One region of the Thermosipho ferrireducens genome, then DNA from elsewhere that is predicted to be linked to it. Evidence: predicted binding sites of a transcription regulator. Region 1 holds the regulator's gene; each other region holds the start of a gene.
What was found. The regulator HrcA, encoded in region 1, represses chaperone genes, less so after heat shock. The targets are predictions, from matches to a motif close to ATTAGCACTCNNANNNTNNGAGTGCTAAT.
Positions count from the first base shown of each region.

Region 2: the regulator HrcA is predicted to act here: its motif matches at 1,886-1,914, upstream of JYK00_RS02390 (ATP-dependent Clp protease ATP-binding subunit).
Region 3: the regulator HrcA is predicted to act here: its motif matches at 1,300-1,328, upstream of groES (co-chaperone GroES).
Region 4: the regulator HrcA is predicted to act here: its motif matches at 1,701-1,729, upstream of dnaK (molecular chaperone DnaK).

Region 1 is NZ_CP071446.1:1,877,778-1,880,994, reverse strand. Features, by position in the region: gene JYK00_RS09210 (DUF996 domain-containing protein) at 65-670, shown strand; gene hrcA (heat-inducible transcriptional repressor HrcA) at 796-1,809, shown strand; gene JYK00_RS09200 (nucleotide exchange factor GrpE) at 1,859-2,383, shown strand; gene dnaJ (molecular chaperone DnaJ) at 2,389-3,217, shown strand, end outside.
Region 2 is NZ_CP071446.1:475,636-478,852, reverse strand. Features, by position in the region: gene JYK00_RS02390 (ATP-dependent Clp protease ATP-binding subunit) at 1-1,857, opposite strand, end outside; gene priA (replication restart helicase PriA) at 2,251-3,217, shown strand, end outside.
Region 3 is NZ_CP071446.1:1,077,278-1,080,494, reverse strand. Features, by position in the region: gene groL (chaperonin GroEL) at 1-983, opposite strand, end outside; gene groES (co-chaperone GroES) at 1,000-1,272, opposite strand; tRNA gene JYK00_RS05365 (tRNA-Ala) at 1,483-1,558, opposite strand; gene recJ (single-stranded-DNA-specific exonuclease RecJ) at 2,254-3,217, shown strand, end outside.
Region 4 is NZ_CP071446.1:1,182,645-1,185,861, reverse strand. Features, by position in the region: gene dnaK (molecular chaperone DnaK) at 1-1,669, opposite strand, end outside; gene JYK00_RS05895 (YbjQ family protein) at 1,834-2,160, opposite strand; gene JYK00_RS05890 (ABC transporter permease subunit) at 2,172-2,915, opposite strand; gene estD (esterase EstD) at 2,912-3,217, opposite strand, start outside.

The DNA of each region.
Region 1 (3,217 bases):
TTATACAGAAAGATTTATAAGTGTAATTTGTAGTTTGATAAAAAATTAGCAAGGAGGGATTTAAATGGCTTTGAACGTATCGAAAGTGTTAGCAGGGCTTGGTGTGGTTTTTGGAATCTTTGGGTACATGCCTCATATAGGTTGGTTTTTTGGACTTATTGGATTGATTCTTTTCTTAATGGGAGTGTATAACATATCCAATACTTTGAAAGATTCTCGAATTTTTAGGTATTTTTTAACTTCTGTAGTTTTTGGATTTATTTCTGTAGTTATTTTTGCAATAGTGATATTTACCGGTATGGTAAGTATGTTTTCTGAGCACGCAGTGATGCCTTTTGGTGAAAGAGCTCCGTTTGGGTATGAAACGACAGATTATGGTTTTGGCGAGGTGCATTTTGAAGATCAAGTATTTTCAATGACAGGGAATTTTGTTATAAGTTTTGTTTCTTTTGTTGGGTTAATGATAATTGCAATTGTATACAAAATAAGAGCATATAGACTATTATCAGAACGTCTTTCCTTGAATATTTTTAATATGGCAGCTTCATTTTACAAATGGGGAGCTATATTGGTTGTGCTTATGATTGGAATGGTATTTATATTGATAGGTGACATTCTTGCTGTAATAGGATTCTTTTCCATTCCAGATGATTTTGGTGAAAATATTTAAAAAGTTCAGGTATTATTTTTTGTAACAAAACTATCCATTTGACGCGCGAAGCTTTTTGTGTTATACTTTAATTAGCAATCTAATTTATAGAGTGATAAAGCGTTTGATAAAGGTGAGGTGGTGTAGTGAAGGATCTTACAGAAAGGCAGCAAAAGATCCTTTATTGTGTTGTTAGAGAATACGTTAAAACTGGAAGTCCTGTTAGTTCGAAACGAATTCTGGAGTCTACAAATCTTGACTGGAGTGGAGCCACGGTCAGGAACGATTTGAGAAAATTAGATTATCTTGGGTATATTTATCAACCACATACTTCCGCTGGAAGAATACCCACAGATAAAGGGTTGCGTTTTTACGTTGACGAGGTTCTTTCGTTGAGACAGGCAACAAAGCGTACTGGCTACTCGGTTAATACTACTACACAATTTCCAATAGGAGATCTTGACAGAATTATTCAGGGGGCTGCAAAACTTCTGGCTTCAACTGTAAGAAGCTATGTTATTGTAGAAAAGCCGAGCCCTATTAATTTAAGAATAAAAAGAATAGTTCTTACACCAGTTACTCCAAATTTTACTATTGTAAACATAATAACAGAACTTGGTTTAACTTCGGTTTTGCCAATGCAACATTCAGAAGTTTTTAATTTAGTTGATATCGAGGCCTTTTTAAATAAAAGTTTGCAGGGAGCAACTTTGAACGATTTTAAAATGAGACTCAGGGAAGTGATTGAAAAATTCTCCTGGGCAGAAGGTAGATTAAAGGAATTTATTGAACTTTCCGAGAGAATTGCTACTGAAAGGTATGAAGATTATATAAGTGAGGGAATATCTAATTTGATTTCTGGAAAAAAATTTGATAGTGATAAACTGAAAGAAATCATAAGATATTCTACAACTTTTGAGTTTTATTCATACATATTTAGTATGAAAGATGGAATTTACGTAGGCAAGGAACATGGGATTAGAAATTTTGAACAATATAGTATATTAATTGTCCCATATTTTGTTGGAAATAAAAAAGTGGGAAAACTTGCCACAATCTTTGATAAATACAGTGACTATGATAAGGTTTTTGATAGTGTGGAATATGTGGTTAATAGACTTACAGAATATTTCACAGTGGTTGCAAGAAACATTCAATAGGAGGTGGTATAAGATGGAAGAAAAAAGAACAAATGCCAGCAGCGAAAAAATGAAAAATAAAGAAGTACTTGATGAAAAAAATGTAGATACAGAAAATAAAGAAGTTACCGAATTAAAAGAACGAATAAAAGAACTGGAAAATCAATTAAGAGAGTTTGAAAACTACGCCAGGCGTTTAAAGGCACAATTTGAAAATTATAAAATGGAAGCAGCAAAAGAAAAGGAAATGATATCTGTATCTGCTACAGGGCGTATTGTCGAAAAGTTTATACCAGTGCTGGATGATTTTAAGCGAGCCTTTTCAGGAGCTGAGGATAGTGTAAAAGAAAGTGTCTTTTATAAGGGTATAGAAATTATATATAAAAATTTCAAAAAAGCGTTAGAAAGTTTGGGACTTAAGCAAATAGAAGTTGGTGAAAAATTTGATCCATTTGAACACGAAGCTGTGGAAAAAATAGAAGATGAAGAAAAAGAAGAATATACAGTTTTAGAAGTTGTTGAGGATGGTTATAAATTTTTGGATAGGGTAGTGAAACCAGCAAAAGTCAAGGTATCTGTTAAACCCAGGAGGTGAATTTTATGCCCAAAAAAGATTATTATGAAATACTCGGTGTTTCGAGAAGTGCAACGGACGAAGAAATTAGAAGAGCTTACAAAAAATTAATAAAACAATGGCATCCTGATAGACACCATGAAAATAAAAAAGTAGCTGAACAAAAATTCAAAGAAATTCAGGAGGCGTATGAAGTACTGTCTGACCCGGAAAAAAGAGCTATGTACGATAGATATGGATATGTTGGGGACATTCCCCCAAACATGGGTGAAGGTTTTGGCGGTTTTGGTGGTTTTAGAGGGTTTGAAGATATATTCAGAGATTTTGGAGAATTTATTAATAATGACATATTTAACATATTTTTTGGAAATCAACGAACATCTTCCAGTAGAAAGCGAAGAACTGCCCGGAGAGGCGAAGATATTAATATTTCTGTTGATGTAAATTTTCAGGAACTGTTTACAGGTGTTAAGATACCGTTGGAGTACGAACGATATGAGGTTTGTGAGCATTGTCAAGGAGAAGGTGTGGAACCTTCAAGTGGATGGGTGAGTTGTCCGAAATGTCATGGAACGGGAACTGTTCGTGAGGAAAGAAGAACCTTTTTGGGGGTGGTTATTAATCAATATACTTGTAATCAATGTGGAGGTACAGGAAAAATTCCAGGAGAAACGTGCAGTGTTTGTAAAGGAAGTGGAAGAGTTAAGAAAAGGCATAAAGTTGAGGTAAAAATTCCGGCAGGGATAGAAAATGGAACCACCTTAAGAATTCAAAAAGGTGGAAATGCAGGTTATTATGGAGGAGAATACGGTGATTTATATATTCATGTGAGAGTTACAGGCGGTGCGGGTTTTA
Region 2 (3,217 bases), 580 kb from region 1:
GTCAAAGACCTGGAGTAATACGTTGAATATTTCGGGATGTGCTTTTTCCACTTCATCAAGTAGTATTACACTGTATGGTTTTCTTCTTACCTGTTCTGTTAACTGCCCTCCTTCGTCGTATCCAACATATCCTGGAGGAGCGCCTATTAGTCTTGCAACTGAGTGCTTTTCCATATATTCACTCATATCTATGCGTATTAAAGAATTTTCTGAACCAAATAAAAGTTCTGCTATAGTTTTTGCGAGTTCTGTTTTTCCTACACCACTTGGTCCAAGGAATAAAAATGTTCCAATTGGTCTGTTGGGATCTTTAATACCTGCACGAGCTTTTCTTATAGCATCTGCGACTACTTTTACTGCTTCTTCCTGATCAACCATTCTACGATGAACAAGTTGTTCAAAATTTAGCAATTTTTCTTTTTCTGACTCCATCATCTTAGTTGCAGGAATTCCAGTCCAGGATTCTACAACCTTTGCCACGGTGTCCGCTGTTACTGTATCACTACCGTATTTTTTTTCTAATTCCTCGTACTGTTTTTGAAGAGTAAACATTTGCTGTTTCATTTCAGCTGCTTCCTTATATTGAGAGTTTATTGTGAGTTCATCTATTTTTTCGCCGAGAGCATTTATTTTTTCTTTTAGTTCAGAAAGCCTGGGATCAGTGTTTTTAAGTCGGATTTTAGCGGCGGCTTCATCGATAAGGTCAATTGCTTTGTCTGGCAAAAATCTATCCTGAATGTATTTAGAAGAAAGTTTTGCAGCAGCTTCAAGCGCTTCATCAGATATTTTAATATTGTGATGACTTTCGTAGGTTTCTTTTAAACCTTTTAAAATTTCTATAGTTTCTTCAACACTTGGCTCTTTTACCATAACAGGCTGAAATCTTCTTGCAAGAGCTTTGTCTTTTTCTATATGTTTTCTATACTCATCTAATGTGGTGGCTCCTATACAATGCAATTCTCCACGTGCTAAAGCTGGTTTTAACATATTAGAAGCGTCCATCGCTCCTTCTGCAGCTCCTGCGCCTACAATTGTGTGTAGTTCGTCTATGAAAAGAATTACATTGTCTTTCATTTTCCTTATTTCATCTATGACTTTTTTTAATCTTTCTTCGAATTCTCCTCTGTATTTACTTCCTGCTAACATTTTTCCAAGATCAAGCATAAGTACTTTTTTGTTTTTCAATGCATCTGGAACATTTCCCGATATTATTTTTTGAGCCAGCCCTTCAACTATAGCAGTTTTTCCGACACCTGGATCGCCAACTAAGACGGGGTTGTTTTTTGTTTTTCTTACTAATATTTCAATTACCCTTTGTAACTCTTCGTTTCTGCCTATGACAGGGGATAATTTTCCTTCTTTCGCTAATTTTGTTAGATCTACGGTATATTTATTGAGAATGTTTTCTTCGCTGTTTAATTCCCCACTTTCGACAAGTTCTTTTACTGCTTTTAAAAGATTTTCATATGTTATTCCAGCCTTTCCAAGAACACTTGCAGCTTGTAATGTTCCATCTTTTAAGAGGGCCAATACAAAATGAATAGGGGAAACTTTGTTGTTTCCTAATAATTTAGCCTCTTTTCGGGCTAAATCCAGAACACGAGACAATTCATTTGAAATATAAACCTGGGATCCAGAACCATAGTAAACGCCATATTGCGATTCGATTAACTCCTCCAGACTATTGAGAATTTCTTCAGTATTTACATTTAGTTGTTGAAAAATTTTTGATACATCTTCTTCCTGCATTACTTCGTATAACACGTGTTCAGGTTTGAGCAAATTCTGCCTTTTGTGAGTTAATTGTTCAGCTGCTTGCTGAAGAATGTCGTTCATCCTTTCATCTAAAAACCTCATTTTTTCACCTCCGGATATTATTTTTTTATTTATCACTCATATATTTAGACTGCTAAAATTATTTACAGTTCAGTGTCGTTTGTATCTAAAATATTACTAAGAGTATAAATTTTTATCAAGGATCTTGTTTTTACCAACCTCGCTAACTCTTGCTAATTACAAGATTCCTCACCCTTCGGGTTCGGAATGACAAAGGAAGAAAAGATCATCCCGAACACATGTGAGGGGGATCTTATTTTACCAGCCTCGCTAATCTCGCTAACACTCGCTAACCCTCGCCAACTTCTCCAACTCTCGCCAACTTATTTTTTTAACAAAAGAATGTTAAAATTTAAGGTGATTATTTAGAGATAAATAAAAGCAAAAAAATCAAGAAAATGTGAGGTGGCGTTTTTGGTTTATAAGGTAGCTGTTTCAAATTTGAATTTAAATAAAACGTTTTTGTATTCATCGCAGATAAAACTGGAAATAGGTGAGCGTGTTCTGATAGATTTTAACGGAAATAGAAGAGTTGGGTATATTGTTCAGGAGAGCAATGAAAAAGGCGCAGTTAAATCTATCATTGAAAGAATAGATGGAAAGAGTTTTCTGGAAAAATGGCGTGTGAAGATTCTTTTAGGGGTTTCAAATTTCTTTGGTGCGCCTGTTGGAAAACTTTTTGATCTATGTTTTCCCAAAGGTTTAGATGATTATTTCGTAACTTATGTAAAGTCCCGGAGTCCTTTTCTTGGCTTTGATAACCTGTCGGTAGAGAGCTTTATTAGCAAATATGGAAAAAATAAGCTTAATGAATTTATAAAACAGGGAATAGTTGAAATAGTAAAAGATTTTACGGTTCGTACTCCACGTCCTAAAAAGGAACTTTTTGTAAAACTTATTTCCAATCTGGAAGAACTGGCATATAAACGTTTAACAAAAAAACAACTCATGGTTGTTAATTATCTTCTTTCTACCAAAGTAGTATCCTATGAAGAATTGAAGGCTGAACTGAATATTAATTTAGACGTAGTTTATCAATTGAAAAGAAAAGGAATTGTTGAAATTTTCGAAGAAAGAATAGAGCAGTTTGAGAAAATACAGCTCACAAACTTACAAAAAGAAGTAGTAAATGAAATAATAAATAATCCGGGGATGCATTTATTAATGGGAGTAACTGGAAGCGGGAAAACAGAAGTTTATATAGAGGTTATGAAACATTATTTGAAAATGGGTAAAGTTCTTTATTTAGTCCCTGAAACATCTTTGATAGAACAGACTTCCATTAGAATAAAGACCAAAATTCCTGATGCCAAACTTGGAGTTTACCACAGCTATCTTACTAAAGCTAAAAGAGTAGAAACCTGGATAAAAGCAGTAAAGG
Region 3 (3,217 bases), 800 kb from region 1:
GTATCATCTTTCTTTACTCTTACAACATCTGCTCTACCAAGATCATTCAATGTTAAATCTTCAAGGTTAATTCCTACTTCTTCACTTGCAACAATTCCACCAGTAAGAATCGCTATATCCTGAAGCATCGCTTTTCTTCTATCTCCAAATCCAGGAGCTTTAACCGCAACTGTATTGAGTGTACCTTTAAGTTTGTTAAGTACGAGTGTTGTAAGAGCTTCTCCCTCAACATCTTCAGCTATTACTACTAATGGTTTTCCTGTTTGTGCAACTTTTTCAAGAATTGGAATTAATGGTTTAATATTGGAAAGTTTTCTATCGGTGATGAGAATAAATGGTTCATTATATACTGTTTCCATTTTTTCTGGATCAGTTACAAAGTAAGGAGAAATGTAACCTCTGTCAAATTGCATACCTTCTGTAAATTCAACAAATGTCTCTATGGATTTGCTATCTTCCACTGTAATAACACCATCTTCTCCTACTTTTTCCATTGCTTCTGCAATAAGTTTTCCTATTTCTTCACTGTTAGCACTTATAGAAGCAACATGAGCTATATCATCAGAATTTTCGAGTTTCTTGGAAATCTTTTTTATTTCTTCTACAGCTTTTGCCACTGCTTTTTCAATACCTCTTTTTACAAGAATTGGATTTGCTCCCGCGGTAACATTTTTAATACCTTCCTTGATCATTGCCTGAGCGAGCACTGTAGCTGTTGTTGTACCATCGCCAGCAACATCATTTGTTTTACTTGCCACTTCTTTAACAAGTTGTGCCCCCAGATTTTCAAATTTATCTTCCAATTCAATTTCCTTTGCAATAGAAACTCCATCATTGGTAATTGTAGGGCTTCCCCATGATTTTTCTATAACAACATTTCTTCCTTTTGGACCCAAAGTAATTTTCACAGCATCTGCTACTGCATCAACGCCTCTTTCGAGCGCTCTTCTTGCTTCTTCACTGAATCTGAGTATCTTTGCCATAAGCTTTCACCTCCCCTTAGTCTTCAAATTTAGCAAGTATATCTTCCAGGTCAATTATTATGTAATCCTCATCATCGATTTTGATTTCAGTTCCCGAATATTTTGAAAAAATAACCTTATCTCCTACACGAATGTCAATATCATCATCCTCAATGTTCCCAACAGCGATGACTTCAGCCTTCATAGGCTTTTCTTTGGCTGTGTCTGGAAGAACGATTCCTCCTTCTGTTCTTTTTTCCTCTGTAATTGGCTTTATTAAAAGTCTCGAACCCAGTGGTGTAACCTTCATCGTCAAACCCCCTTTCAAAATTTTTGTGTTATCACTCTACATATATGACTGCTAATTTTAGTGTACACAAAAAACGCGATTTTGTGAAGTCTAAATATTTGCCATGAGCAGTGATTAAAGCAGAATATTTATAATTAATGTTATTTTTCTTTGAAAATCATACCCAGCTCTTAAAAACGGAAGGGAGGCTTATCGCCTCCCTTGTTTAAATGGTGGAGCCGATGGGACTTGAACCCACGGCCTCTACCGTGCCATGGTAGCGCTCTCCCAGCTGAGCTACGGCCCCATATTAAAATACATTTATTAATTTACCACATGTTTCACTTCTAGTCAAGTTTTTCAAACCAAAGGTCGAAATCGGCTTTTTGAGAAATCAAGAAGTGAAAAATTTACTTTTTTATCGTTTCAAACAAATGTAAAAGATTTTATTTTTTACTAACCTCGCCAATCTCGCCAACTCTCGCTAAGTTAAGATTCCTCGTCACTACGTTCCTCGGAATGACATAAGCGGGGGATTCCTCACCTTTTTGTTTCTTGGAATGACATAAACGGAGAGCTTTTTGCCTTCTTGTTTCTCAGAATGACATGAATAGGAATACTCTTCTTGCTCCTTAGAATGATTTTCTTCCTTTGTCATCCTGAGCGCAGCGGAAGGGATGTCATCCCGAGAAATGAAATGAGGAAGGGGATGTCATCCTGAGGAGCGTCAGCGACGAAGGATCTTGTTTTTTTCTGACACTCGCCAATCTCGCTAATCTCGCCAACTCTCGCCAAAATAAGATTCCTCACCCTTCGGGTTCGGAATGACATGGGTGGGGAGCCAGTTCTCGCTAACTCTCGCAAGACCTTTCGTACTCCGTGCTCAGGACAAGCCTTGCCAATCTTTTACATTCTAAATTACCGCTTTTTATAAATTTTATGGTACAATATTTAAGAAAAAGTAAAAACAGAAAATAGAAAAAAATAGAAAGGAGCAGGATAGTGAGATGGAAACTACGACAATTTAATAAGGAGTTGGTTAATGAGCTTTCTAAAAAGCTTAAGATTCCTTATCTTACTTCACAACTCCTTGTAACGCGAGGATTCAACGATCCAGAAAAGGCCTGGAAATTTATCAATCCAATAAAAGAGGATTTAAGGTCCCCGTTTTTACTCAAAGATATGTCAAAGGCTGTTGAAATTTTGATTATGGCACGTCAAAAAGGGTTACCCGTGCTTGTTTATGGAGACTATGACGTTGACGGAATTACTGGAACAGCTACTCTTGTGAGTTTTCTTTCAAAACATGGGTGGGAAGTAGATTATTATATACCAAACCGTTTAGATGAAGGTTATGGCATCCAGCCTTCAATCGTACAGAGCTTTTACGAAAAAGGATTTAAAGTTTTATTAAGCGTTGACTGTGGCATCACAAGCTTTGAAGCGGTTGAATTAACTAAGAAACTCGGTATGTATGCAATAATAACTGACCATCACAGTACCAAGGATGTACTGCCAGTTGCTGATGCTGTAATTGATCCAAAAAGAGCTGATGATAATTATCCTTTTAAAGATTTTGCTGGTGTTGGTGTTGCTTATAAACTAATTACCGCATTGGCAAAATCTCTGGATATTCCCGAGGAAGATGTAGATACTTTGCTGGATCTTGTGGCCCTGGGGACCATAGCAGACATGGTAGAACTTGTAGATGAAAACCGTTACATTGTAAAAGAAGGTCTGAAAAAATTAAACAATACAAATAGAATAGGTCTAATTCAGTTAATAAAAAAATTAAACTTGAATTACATCACAAGCCAGGATATAGGTTACCGTATAGCTCCCAAGCTTAATGCAGCGGGTCGTTTATACTCGGCTGAAGATGCGTTTAAGTTAATTATGACTGAAAATATGTCTTCTGCCGAGCAGCTCGCTGAGATACTCCTGGGATACAATTTTACCCGACAGG
Region 4 (3,217 bases), 700 kb from region 1:
TAGCATCTCTCAAATCTCCAGCAAGTGTTTGAAGTTTATTTTTCAAATCCTCTGGAACTTTATCACCATATTCTTTCAATGATTTTTCAATGTAGTATACCAGTTCATCCGCTCTGTTCTTTAGCTCCACTTCTTCTTTTCTTCTTTTATCCTGTTCTTCATACTTTTTAGCATCCTCTATTATCTTCTCTATTTCACTTTCACTTAACTTATGTCTGCCTGTAACAACCATTGTTTGTTCTTTTCCAGTCCCCAGGTCTTTAGCAGAGACATGCACTATTCCATCGCTGTCAATATCGAAAGTAACTTCTATTTGAGGTACTCCACGAGGAGCTGGTGGAATCCCCACTAACCTGAAACTACCCAGGAGTATATTATCCGCAGCTATTGGTCGTTCTCCCTGGAATACCCTTACTTCAACTTCTGTTTGTCCATCTTCTGCTGTAGTAAATACCTTACTTTTCTTTATAGGAATCGTTGAATTTCTCTGAATAATTGGTTCAAATAAACCACCTTTTACTTCTATTCCAAGTGTAAGTGGAGTAACATCAACAAGTACTATGTCCTTACCTCTTGCGCCTTCCTCACCTGCAAGAATCGCTGCTTGAATCGCGGCTCCAAGCGCTACCGCTTCATCTGGATTAATTCCCTTATTGGGTTCCTTTCCAAAAATTTCTTTGATAAACCTCTGCACCATTGGAACACGTGTCATCCCACCAACTAATATAATTTCATCAATATCTTCCGGTTTCAATTTAGCATCTGACAGAGCTCTTTCTATAGGTTGTCTTGTCATTTCTACAAGGTCTTTAGTTAAAGATTCAAACATTGATCTTGTCAATCTTATTTCCAGGTGCAAAGGACCTTCAGAAGTCGCTGTTATGTAAGGAAGACTTATATCAGTTTCCATTTTACTCGACAATTCTATCTTGGCTTTTTCTGCAGCATCTCTCAACCTTTGAAGTGCCTGTTTATCTTCCCTTAAATCAACTCCATGTTGCTTTTTAAATTCTTCTGCAAGCCAATCTATAATTCTCTGATCGAAATCATCTCCACCGAGGTGATTATTACCAGAAGTTGCAATTACCTGAATTACTCCATCACCAATTTCTAAAATTGAAACGTCAAAAGTTCCACCACCAAGGTCATAAACCAATACCTTTTCTTCTTTCCCTTTCTTATCAAGACCATACGCCAGAGCAGCTGCCGTTGGTTCATTTATAATCCTGAGCACTTCAAAACCTGCAATAACACCTGCTTCTTTTGTGGCCTGTCTTTGGGCATCATTAAAGTATGCAGGACATGTAATAACAGCTTTTTTAATCTCCCCACCTAAATATTCTTCCGCATCTCTTTTAAGTTTTTTTAGTACAAATGCGCTTATTTCCTGTGGGGTGTATGATTTATCATCGATACTAACTTTATAATCTGAACCCATCTTTCTTTTTATAGATTTAATAGTTCTGTCCGAATTAAGAATAAGCTGTCTTTTTGCAGGTTCACCAACGAGAATTTCTCCTGATTTTGTAAAAGCTACTATTGAAGGAGTTGTTCTTGAACCTTCTGCGTTTGGTATAACCTCTGTAGAAGAATCTGGTTTCATCCAGGCTATTACGCTATTTGTTGTTCCAAGATCTATTCCTACTACAAATTCTTTTTTCTCTGCCATTTCTTTCACCTCCCATTTCATATTATATGATATTAGCACTCTCTTGTCAAGAGTGATAAATATAAAAAATAAAAAACGGATGAGCTCATAAATACTGCTCATCCGTTGTGTTAACATAAATATTACTTAAATGTATAGCAATCGTTACCCATAAATGTAAATTGCTATCTCTGCTTTCTTGTTAGCTTAACAGCGGTTCCATACGCAAGCATTTCAGCGGCTCCTGACATTACAGAGGAGCTTCCAAACCTTATGCCTATTACTGCATCTGCTTCCAATTTTTCAGCTTCATCTATCATTCTTTCCAGAGCTTTGTTCCTTGCTTCAGTCATCATCTCTGTATATGATCGTATTTCTCCACCTGCAAGTGTTTTAAAAGCAGCTGCTATATCCTTCCCTAAATGTTTTGAGTGCACAATATTTCCTATCACAACTCCCAAGACTTCTGTTATCTCATAACCGGGAACATTTTCTGTTGTTGAAATTATCATCTTTTCACCTCCTAAATTTCTTTCTTCAAAAACACCTGATAGCTGATGATTAAAATAATAACTGTCAATAGCAAAAGCATAAATGAATAGCTAACATTAATTCCTTCACCTTTTAATATATCAGTTCCAAGTATATACGTATATGTATTCAAAAATTGGAGCGGTTTTAAAAAACCTAACGCTGTAGTTCCACCCAGGAATACTACAGAAAATAGTATGGGTTTTACCTGATCGTTAAAAACAACGGAAAACATATAGGTAACACTATACCAGAACATTCCTCCCAGAATCACATGAATCATAAACTGAAACAGATAACTATAATTCAACTCTTTAGAAAAAATTATTGAATATATAGCGGGAAGAATCGAAAAAAACACTATTTCTGCCAGCAAGATTATAGAACTTACAAACAATTTATTCACAAAAACACGCTGCCGTGAATTTCTTGTAAGAAGAAATTCTATGGTGCCACTTTCATATTCTCTTGAAAACAATGGAAAGGCAAAAATTATGGCTATTATAGGGATAAACTGACCAAAATTTTTTCCAAACCACTGTGAGTATATATAGAATTTCCAATCTTTTAGATTCTCAACAAAACCTTTTCCTATAAACTTTTCAACTGCCTCTGCATTTTCACTTAGCATATTAATCGTCACTTTTTGAAGTGGTGCAATAACAAAGAATAATCCAGTTATAGCAATTAACAAGACTATTGATCTTACTTTAAGATCAAGTAGTTCTTTTCTCATTTTTTTGCCTCCTTTATCCAGTAATATATATCTTTTATTACCTTTTCACTAACATGACCTTCTTTAAAATATTCATAGGGATTAGGAACTCCTTTACCCTCTATAAACAGATGATTCAAACCTGGATAAACCTTTATTTTCAGATCAGGAAAATATTTTCTGTAAATCTCCTCTTCTTTTTTTGTTACCTGATAATCTCTTTCCCCAAATAGCAAAAACGCGTTAATACCTCTCAGATAATTAATAGGATTGTAATTCCTTAAATCATAATAGTACTTTACAGTAGCACCGAATATAATTTC